3 regions of the Solibacillus sp. GQ1 genome follow, and region 1 is predicted to be linked to each of the others. Evidence: riboswitches for the same ligand, from Rfam matches in the RefSeq annotation. Region 1 holds a riboswitch; each other region holds the start of a gene.
What was found. Region 1 has a riboswitch for S-adenosylmethionine ahead of AC6CH1_RS18835 (bifunctional homocysteine S-methyltransferase/methylenetetrahydrofolate reductase). Riboswitches for the same ligand answer to the same signal wherever they lie in the genome.

Region 1 (3,349 bases):
TAATACCGCACTTATATATGGTAAAGAAGTTCGGAAAATTGAGTCTGGTGTTCGTACTTTAAAACTGTTTGCGAGCGATGCAGTGAATATGTTAGATCTAAATAAACATTTAGAAAATCGCAGTAGTGAACGTATACGTTATTTTGATAAACGCTCCACGTCTTTGGAAGCAGAAATTATTTCCCTAACAAAGCAACTATCTTATAAATAAATTAAGAGGCCATCCTAACATAGTTTTTTGGTAGGATGGTTTTTCTTATGTGGTTCTATAAATTGTAATACCCCACTGACCATATTTCGCATAAAAAAGTTTATACTTATAAAAGAGAAGCGAACGAAATAGGAGAGAATGGATATGAAAACAGTAGTAGTTGTAGGTGGCGGGATTACCGGGCTATGTACGATGCATTATTTGAAAAATAAAATGCATGAGCAAAATGTGGAAGCACGGTTAATACTGATTGAAAAGAACGCATATTTAGGCGGGAAAATTCATTCCGAAAAGGATAAAGGTTTTATTATGGAAACGGGGGCTGACTCAATTGTAGCTCGCCATCCAGGGGTTTTAGAGCTTGTAAAAGAGCTTGATTTTGAATCAGAGCTTGTCTATAACGAAACAGGAATTTCTTACATTCATACGAATAATGAGCTCCATGCAATTCCGGCAGGATCGACATTCGGTATTCCGATGAGTGTGGAATCACTCATGTCGAGTACGTTAATTTCTGAAGAAGGAAAGAAGAGAGCACTTCAAGATTTAGAAATCCCGAATACTAAATTTACAAAAGAAAGCTCGATCGGTACGTTTTTGGAGTATTTTTTAGGGGAAGAAATTGTCCGCAAGCAAATTGCCCCTGTATTAGCGGGTGTTTATTCAGGCGACTTATATCAATTAAGCCTGGCATCCACATTGCCTTATTTAGTGGACTATAAAAACAAATACGGATCGATTATTAAAGGATTCGAAGCACATCGAGAGCAATTTGAAAAAGCTGCGAATAAGAAGTTTATTTCTTTCCGCTCAGGTTTATCGGCATTGATCGATCGCTTAGAGGAACAGCTGCCGGAAGTTGAATTCATGAAAAATACAGTAACAAAGCAAATCCGTAAAAAAGAAGAGCAATATGAAGTCGTGCTGGAAGAAGAAATAATTTTATCGGATGTTGTTGTATTGGCTGTTCCAAATGAAACAGTACGTCATGTCATACAGGATGACTCACTGGAAGAACAGTTGAAAAAGTTCACGACGGCATCTGCTTTAACGATGTATTTGGGCTTTGATGTACCGGATGATATTTTACCGGCAGATGGTACAGGCTTTATAGTTTCGCATAATAGTGATTTAGTTTGCAATGCGTCAACATGGACGAGCCGTAAATGGAAACATACATCGGCGGAAGGTAATTTACTTGTTCGCCTGTTTTATAAAAATATTAATCCGCGTTATGAAGAGTTGGCTGTTATGTCTGATGAAGAACTTACGAAAGTTGCATTGGAAGATATACGTGTTAGCTTAGGTGTTGAAGCGGAGCCGACAGTCGTCAATGTAACAAAGTGGGTTGACCAAATGCCCCGCTATGATTTGGCGCATAATGAAGCATTATCGGAAGTTATACAGCAGCTGGCAAATGATTACCCGAATGTTCTATTAGCGGGATGTGCCTATTTCGGAGTAGGAATCGGTGCCTGTATTTTAAATGGAAAAAAAACAGCTGAACAAATTATTAGTCGAATTATGTAAAGAAATACTTCATTCGGCTAAAGGGTATTGACGGAAGTATTAGATAACGTTATGATTCATTTAATTATTTTAAAAATTCATATTATTTTCTTATCAAGAGAAGTAGAGGGACTGGCCCGATGAAACTTCAGCAACCAACGTTAAGTCAGGTGCTAAATCCAGTGGCAAATGCCAGAAGATGAGAAGGGATTAAGTTGATAACTATTATGCCTTCTTTTATTTAATGAAAGAAGGCTTTTTTGTATCGTTAATATACTGAAAATACTGTAAATGATGGAGTGAAGGCAATGGGTTTACTTGAAGAATTACAAACACGGGTTTTAACAGCAGACGGGGCAATCGGAACACTTCTTTATTCATATGGATTGGATTATTGTCATGAAGAGATGAATATTGCACGTCCTGATATTATAGAAAAAATTCATAGTGAATATATTGCGGCGGGTGCAGATATTATTCAGACAAATACATACGGAGCCAACCGAATTAAGCTTGCACGTTATGGCTATGAAAATCGTGTTAAGGAGTTTAATGAAGCTGCGTTAAAAATTGCAAAGCGTGCTGCTTCCCTGGATGGACAATATGTGCTGGCGACAATCGGTGGTATTCGTGGAATCCGAAAAAGTGATGCGACATTAGACGAAATTTTAACTGCGTTCCAAGAACAAGCGGAAGTATTACTAGCTGGTGAACCAGATGGATTCTTACTGGAAACGTATTACGATTTTGAAGAATTATCGCATTGTGTCCATCTATTACGTTCTATGACTGATTTACCGATCATTGCCCAAGTGACAATGCAGGAGCCGGGTGTCCTTCAAAATTTAATGTCTTTAAATGAAGCACTTCAGGATTTAGAAAGACTAGGTGCGGATATTGTTGGGAGTAACTGCCGATTAGGTCCTTTCCATACGATTCAGGCATTTGAAGGAGTCAATTTACCGAATAAGGCCTTTCTATCGGCTTACCCAAATGCATCATTATTAGATATTGAAGATGGTCGTGTTGTCTATGAATCGGAAACCGACTATTTCGCACGTGCAGCCGTTGAACTTGTAAACCAAGGAGTCCGTTTAATTGGCGGGTGCTGCGGGACGACACCGAAGCATATTGCAGCCGTAAAAAAACGTTTGGCGAATATGCAGCCAATCGAAACGAAGGAAGAAAAACACAGGTCTACACAATTCGTCCGTATTCCGGAGCCACGTAAACAAGAGCCGCTCCACGAAAAAGCAAAACGTGAACGCTCTGTTATTGTTGAGCTGGATACACCGCGTCACCTGGAAATCGATGGGTTTGTCGAAGGGGCAAAACAGCTGGCAAAAGCGGGAGCCGATGTCATTATGATGGCTGATAACTCACTTGCTTCGCCGCGCATCAGCAATATCGCGATGGCCGCTATTTTAAAAGAGCACGGAATTCGTTCATTGCCGCATTTAACGTGCCGTGACCGAAATTTAATTGGGCTTCAGTCACATTTAATGGGACTTGATGCGTTGGAGCTTCATGATATTCTGGTCGTAACAGGGGACCCGACAAAAGTGGGGGATTTCCCGGGAGCGACGAGCGTATATGATGTTTCGTCAATGGAGCTCATTTCCTTAATTA
Region 2 (3,349 bases), on a different contig from region 1:
CTACACCATATTCGCCACCAGTCCAACCAGTGTTTACTAGGAATACTTGTGAACCGTGCTCATCAATTTTCTTACCTAATTGCTCTGCATAAACAGTTGCAGCAAGCGGCAGGAACGGAGAACCGAAGCATGTAGAGAATACTGGTTCTGGCTCTGTTACACCACGTTCTGTACCGGCAAGTTTAGAAGTGAAACCGCTTAGGAAGTGATACATTGCCTGCTCTTTAGTCAATTTAGAGATAGGAGGTAATACACCAAATGCATCGGCTGTTAAGAAGACGATTGTATTTGGATGACCTGCTACTGATGGCAAGACGATATTGTCGATAAAGTCGATAGGGTAAGCGACACGTGTGTTTTCTGTTAAAGAACCGTCTGCATAGTCGCATTCACGTGATTCAGGGTCTACCGCAACGTTTTCCAATACTGAACCAAAGCGGATTGCATTGTAAATTTCCGGCTCATTTTCAGCAGATAGGTTGATTGTTTTTGCATAGCAACCACCTTCAATGTTGAATACGCCATTGTCAGACCAGCCGTGCTCGTCATCACCGATTAATTTACGGTCTTTGTCAGCTGATAAAGTAGTTTTTCCTGTACCAGATAAACCGAAGAATAATGCTACATCGCCTTCTTCTCCAACGTTTGCAGAACAGTGCATTGGGAAGATACCTTGTTCAGGTAACAAGTAGTTCATAATACCGAAGATTGACTTCTTCATTTCACCTGCGTACTCAGTTCCGCCGATTAAGATGATTTTCTTTTCGATAGATGTTATAATAAATGTTTCCGATCCAGTACCGTCTACTTCCGGATCTGCTTTGAAGTTTGGCGCAGATACGATTGTAAACTCGGCAACGTGTTTAGCCAATTCGTCTGCTGTTGGGCGGATGAATAATTGATGACAGAATAGATTATGCCAAGCATATTCGTTAATTACTTTAATAGATAATTGAGACTCTTTGTCTGCACCAGCAAAACCGTTGAATACATATAACTCGTCACGTTCTTTTAAGTAATTTATAACTTTTACATAAAGTTTATCAAATACTTCTGCAGAGATCGGACGGTTTACTTTACCCCAATCGATTTTGTCATTTGAAATTTCTTCTTCTACTATATATTTATCTTTAGGAGAGCGGCCAGTATATTTGCCTGTTTCAGCACGTAATGCGCCTTCAACAGTTAGCGATGCTTCTCCGCGTGATGTAGCTTTTTCAATTAATTGTGGAACAGATAATTGAGTTTTGATGTTTTCCCCGTTTAAAAGTTCTTTCAGCTCGTTAGCAATTTCTACCGAATTCATCTATTAAATACCATCCTTTTTTATAGTATTCCCTTATAGAGGGGAGTTGATTCCTAATTCAAAAATAGTATAACACATTAAGTGAAATAATCTATACTAATTGCAAATTATTTTTTCGTAAATTTTAGCAGATCGAAAAAAGTCAAAATTTGTTGACAGTACTTGAATTTTTGCGTAAGATGTTTAATTGAACGGATACTCTTATCCCGAGCTGGTGGAGGGGCAGGCCCTATGAAACCCGGCAACCTGCGTATATTTTATACGTGTTGGTGCCAACCTGATGCAAGGGCAAAATTTCCCTTGAACGATAAGAGTGAAAGGTAACGAAACGTAATATCCTTTCCTCACGTGTGATGAACACGGCTATGAGAGAAAGGATTTTTTTTATTTTGTTTTACAATTTCGTACTGAACGAAAATTATATAGTTACAGCCTTTCAGACCCTCGTGTTAAAGCAAATATAGCTTGACGTTAAAAAGGCAGCTACGCATCAGCGTAATTCCTGCAATATAACGGACATGGGTAATGAGTACCGTATCAATAAAAAACAATTGCCAAAGTGATTTAGGAGGAAATGACATGACAAATCGTCGACTGTTTACATCAGAAAGTGTAACGGAAGGACATCCGGACAAAATTTGTGATCAAATTTCGGATGCCATTTTAGACGCTATTTTAGCTGCAGATCCAAATGCACGTGTAGCTTGTGAAACTACGGTAACAACAGGCTTAGTATTAGTATCTGGTGAAATTACAACTTCTACTTATGTAGATATGAAAGGAATTATCCGCGATACAGTAGCAGAAATCGGCTATACACGCGGTAAGTACGGCTTTGATGCTGAAAATCTTGCAGTACTAGTAGCAGTAGGAGAGCAATCACCTGACATTGCACAAGGTGTTGACCAGGCATTGGAAGCACGTGAAGGTTCAATGACTGAAGATGAACTTGAAGCAATCGGTGCAGGCGACCAAGGTTTAATGTTTGGTTATGCATGTAACGAAACACCGGAACTTATGCCGATGCCTATTTCTTTAGCTCACAAATTAGCGCGTCGTTTAACAGAAGTGCGTAAATCAGGTGAATTGGAATATTTACGTCCGGATGGTAAAACACAAGTAACAATTGAATATGATGAAAACAATGAACCTGTTCGTGTAGATACAATCGTTATTTCAACACAGCACGATGAAGAAGCAACATTGGAACAAATCCAAACAGACATTAAAGAACACGTTATTAAACCGGTAGTTCCTGCTCATTTATTGGATGAAGCTACAAAGTACTTCATCAACCCAACAGGTCGCTTCGTAATCGGCGGACCTAAAGGAGATGCAGGTCTTACAGGACGTAAAATTATTGTTGATACTTACGGCGGTTATGCACGTCACGGTGGCGGAGCATTCTCTGGTAAGGATGCAACAAAAGTTGACCGCTCTGCAGCATATGCAGCACGCTATGTTGCCAAAAATATTGTAGCAGCTGGCTTAGCCGACCGTGCTGAAGTGCAACTTGCTTATGCAATCGGTGTTGCACAGCCTGTTTCAATCGCTGTTGATACATTTGGTACAGGAAAAGTAGCAGAATCACAAATCGTAAACTGGGTTCGTGAACTCTTTGACCTACGTCCTGCAGGCATTATTAAAATGCTTGATTTACGTCGCCCAATCTATAAACAAACAGCAGCATATGGACATTTCGGTCGCACAGATTTAAATGTGCCATGGGAAAATACGGATAAAGCAGCTGAATTAAAAGCAAAAGCAGGAATTTAATAAAATAAAAAGGAGCATCCGGTTAAATGGATAGCTCCTTTTTTGTAATTTCCAGTAAACTTCCTATATTATAGGTAGAGATTTCGATAAACAGTAAATGAGTGTGAAATTATTTCTGAAGTGATTTATAGTATTGTCCCTTCGCTACATATTCGGAAATAATGCGATCCATATCTGCGCGATCTTCTGCAGTTACTTCACGTACGACTTTTGCTGGGCGTCCCATCGCTAAACAGTTGGGAGGAATCACTTTTCCCGGTGGCACAA
Region 3 (3,349 bases), on a different contig from region 1:
CACATCCGCCAAAATTTGCTGGATAGCGCAAGCGTTCACAAATTCCTTTACGTCATTAAGTTCATAAATAATATAGGCTGCAATGTTTTGTGCACTGTATACTTTCCCCATGTTGAACAACTCCTTTTCTTCCAATGATGCTGCAACATCACTTTAAATTTTTCCGGTTGGTAATATTATTATCCCAATTGTATTACTTGGTATTAAATTTGTCAATAAAACTTATAAAAATAGTAGGGATTAATTTTCTAAAAATTGCTTAGCTTCTCGAATGGGAAAAGCTAAGCCTTTTTTAAAGGTTTATGCGTTTGTTTCTGCGCCTACTTCAGCCGCAACTTTCGCTAATGCCTGTTCTAAATCTGCGATAATATCTTCTGCTGCTTCTAACCCGATTGATAAGCGAATGAGCTCTTCCGATACGCCGGCAGTTTTTAGTTCTTCAGCAGATAACTGTTGGTGCGTTGTGCTCGCAGGGTGGATAATCAATGAACGGGCATCCCCAACGTTTGCTACGTGTGAAAACAATTCTACGTTATCGATTACTTGGCGACCGGCTTCGCGTCCACCTTTAATGCCGAACGTAATGATAGATCCAAAGCCGTTTTTCAAGTACTTTTTCGCCAAATCATGTGTCTCAAAATCTTCAAAGCCGTTGTAATTTACGTATTCCACAAATGGGTGGGCTCTTAAATACTCGGCAACTTTTTGTGTATTTTCATTGTGACGGACAATACGCAAATGAAGCGTTTCAAGTCCTTGCAGGAAGTTAAATGCCGCGTCAGCAGATAATGTTGGACCAAAATCACGCAATAGTTGAACACGAAGCTTTGTCGCAAATGCAGCGCCTGCTGTGTCAATCCCGTAGCGTAGACCATGGTAAGAAGTATCCGGTTCTGTAAATCCTGGATGTCTTCCTTGTGTCCAGTCGAACTTCCCTGCATCAACGACAATCCCGCCGATTGTCGTTCCATGACCACCAATCCATTTTGTTGCAGAATGGATGACAACATCCGCACCGAATTCAATCGGATTACTTCCGTATGGGGAAGCAAATGTGCTGTCGATTAATAAAGGAAGACCATTGTCATGAGCGATGTTTGCTACCGCTTCAATATCCAGTACTTTCAAGCTTGGATTTCCGATAATTTCAGCGAAGATTGCTTTCGTTTTATCCGTGATTGCCGCCTGGAAGTTTGCAGGATCTGATTCATCCACAAATTTTACTGTAATGCCGTAGCGAGGCAATGTAGTGGCGAATAAATTGTAAGTCCCACCGTAAAGTGAACCTGCCGCAACAATTTCATCCCCTGCACCGGCAACGTTTAAAATCGAAAATGCTACTGCTGCTGCGCCAGATGAAAGCCCTACTGCTGCTGTACCCCCTTCTAATAAAGCAACCCGTTCTTCAAATGCCCCGACTGTCGGGTTCATAATACGAGAATAAATATTGCCTGTTTCCTGTAATGCAAATAGACGTTGCGCATGAGCTGTGTCATTAAATGCATAGGCTGTTGTGCGGTAAACGGGAACTGCAATTGCACCTGTTACCGGGTCTGGCTTTTGTCCCCCGTGTAATAATAAAGTTTCTGGTCTTAAATTTGTCATTTTATTACCCCCAAAAATTTAATCGATGGTGAAATCGGTGTTTTTTGAGGAGGATTTTTTAAATGAAAAAAACCCTCTTCAGTTAAGAAGAGGGTTGCGCATGAGCAAGTTTGCCTCCTCTTATCTTTCAAAATGATTGTCCATTTTGTAGGAATTAGCACCTTAGTCAGTTCATCACTTACTGGTTGCCGGGCATCTCAGGGCCTATTCCCTCCGCCGCTCTTGATAAGAGTTATGTGATTTGTGTTCCATCGTTGAGTCTCAGTATAAAACATACTAATCCGATATGTCAACACAAAAAAATTAAAATTTTCAGATTTCTATTCAGATTACTCTTATCTGTATTTAACGATATGCAAAAATTCCTTCTCTATGAATTGAACAGACGTTAATAATCGACTTCAAGTAAAATATTGACTAAAATAAGCTTGAAGGCTATATATTTAAGTTTTTTATTACATATAAGGGAGATGTTCACGTGAATACAAAAGAATTATTACGCAGTCATACATCTGTTCGTAAATATACAGGTGAGGAAATTTCTAAAGAAACTGTCATCGATTTAATCGAAACTGCACAAATGGCGGCAAGTTCGCATTTTGTACAGGCCTACAGTGTCATTTGGGTAACGGATGAGGAAAAGAAAACGAAGCTTGGTGAACTGTCTAAAAATGAATTCCAGTTCAAAACAGCGGGCGCCTCTTTCTTGTTTTGCGTAGATTTCAAACGTTTGCAAGTAGCCGGTCAAAAACATGGGGTTGATATTTCTGCTGACACGGCTGAAAACGTGCTTGTAGGGGTAGCAGATGTTGCATTATTTGCCCAAAACTTTGTTATTGCAGCTGAATCAATGGGTTACGGCATTTGCTATATCGGTGGTGCCCGTACAAATCCTAAGGAAATCAGCGAGCTGTTCAATTTACCGGAATACGTTTTCCCATTATTTGCGATGACGATCGGTACACCGACAAAACGCAATGAAACAAAACCGCGTTTACCGGTAGCTGCGGTATTGCATGAAAATGGTTATGACGTTGATAAGTACGAGACGCTGCTAGATGAGTACGATGGAATTATGGAAGACTATTACAGCAGCCGATCTTCGAATCAGAAGACTGCAACATGGACGAAACAAATGGCTGATTACTTAGTTGAACAAAACCGTCCGCATATTAAAGACTTCCTTGCTTCACAAGGCTTTACTTGGAAGTAAGCTAATAAAAAGGAGTATGCCGCAAAATGGCATACTCCTTTTATTTATTTCAACCCTTCAATTTGCAATGCTTTTACAGGCTGGAAATCTTCTCCTGTTTTCGCGTACGTTATCGTCGCCTGGTCACCTTCTTGCAAGTATATTGCAAACGGTGCAACTTCCGTAGAAACGATGAAGTTTTCACCTGTGTTCGCCAGGAAGGATACAATTGTGAAATCACCTACACGCTCTTTATAAACACGCACGACTTTTACCGTCGCTTTGGCCTCTTCGGCATTCGAAGTACCATCTACCGTACTGCCGCCACGGCTTAACGCTGTTTTATAAAGTCTTAACGCTTCATTTGGTGTTGTACCATATGCCGAAATTTCAGGATTTGCTGCTGACACGATAAAGTAATTTTGCAGGAATCCGTTCGCATCAAGTACAGCTGACAGCCAGCTCGCTTCACCGTAGAAGTTATAAAGGATCGGCATTTCGCCCTCCCATTCTTTTTCGATGAATTTTTTCTCGATAATTTCAAGAGCCCCT

Region 2: it holds a riboswitch for S-adenosylmethionine, as region 1 does, so the genes downstream of both, metK (methionine adenosyltransferase) here and AC6CH1_RS18835 (bifunctional homocysteine S-methyltransferase/methylenetetrahydrofolate reductase) in region 1, are expected to answer to the same signal.
Region 3: it holds a riboswitch for S-adenosylmethionine, as region 1 does, so the genes downstream of both, AC6CH1_RS14885 (O-acetylhomoserine aminocarboxypropyltransferase/cysteine synthase family protein) here and AC6CH1_RS18835 (bifunctional homocysteine S-methyltransferase/methylenetetrahydrofolate reductase) in region 1, are expected to answer to the same signal.

The regions. Positions count from the first base shown of each region.
Region 1 is NZ_JCAXEX010000009.1:21,855-25,203, forward strand. Features, by position in the region: gene AC6CH1_RS18825 (chemotaxis protein) at 1-211, shown strand, start outside; gene hemG (protoporphyrinogen oxidase) at 356-1,741, shown strand; SAM riboswitch class I at 1,829-1,926, shown strand; gene AC6CH1_RS18835 (bifunctional homocysteine S-methyltransferase/methylenetetrahydrofolate reductase) at 2,029-3,349, shown strand, end outside.
Region 2 is NZ_JCAXEX010000001.1:2,414,940-2,418,288, reverse strand. Features, by position in the region: gene pckA (phosphoenolpyruvate carboxykinase (ATP)) at 1-1,306, opposite strand, end outside; SAM riboswitch class I at 1,505-1,620, shown strand; gene metK (methionine adenosyltransferase) at 1,886-3,082, shown strand; gene AC6CH1_RS12250 (gamma carbonic anhydrase) at 3,192-3,349, opposite strand, start outside.
Region 3 is NZ_JCAXEX010000003.1:130,163-133,511, reverse strand. Features, by position in the region: gene AC6CH1_RS14890 (hypothetical protein) at 1-111, opposite strand, end outside; gene AC6CH1_RS14885 (O-acetylhomoserine aminocarboxypropyltransferase/cysteine synthase family protein) at 301-1,605, opposite strand; SAM riboswitch class I at 1,723-1,837, opposite strand; gene nfsA (oxygen-insensitive NADPH nitroreductase) at 2,084-2,818, shown strand; gene AC6CH1_RS14875 (hypothetical protein) at 2,863-3,349, opposite strand, start outside.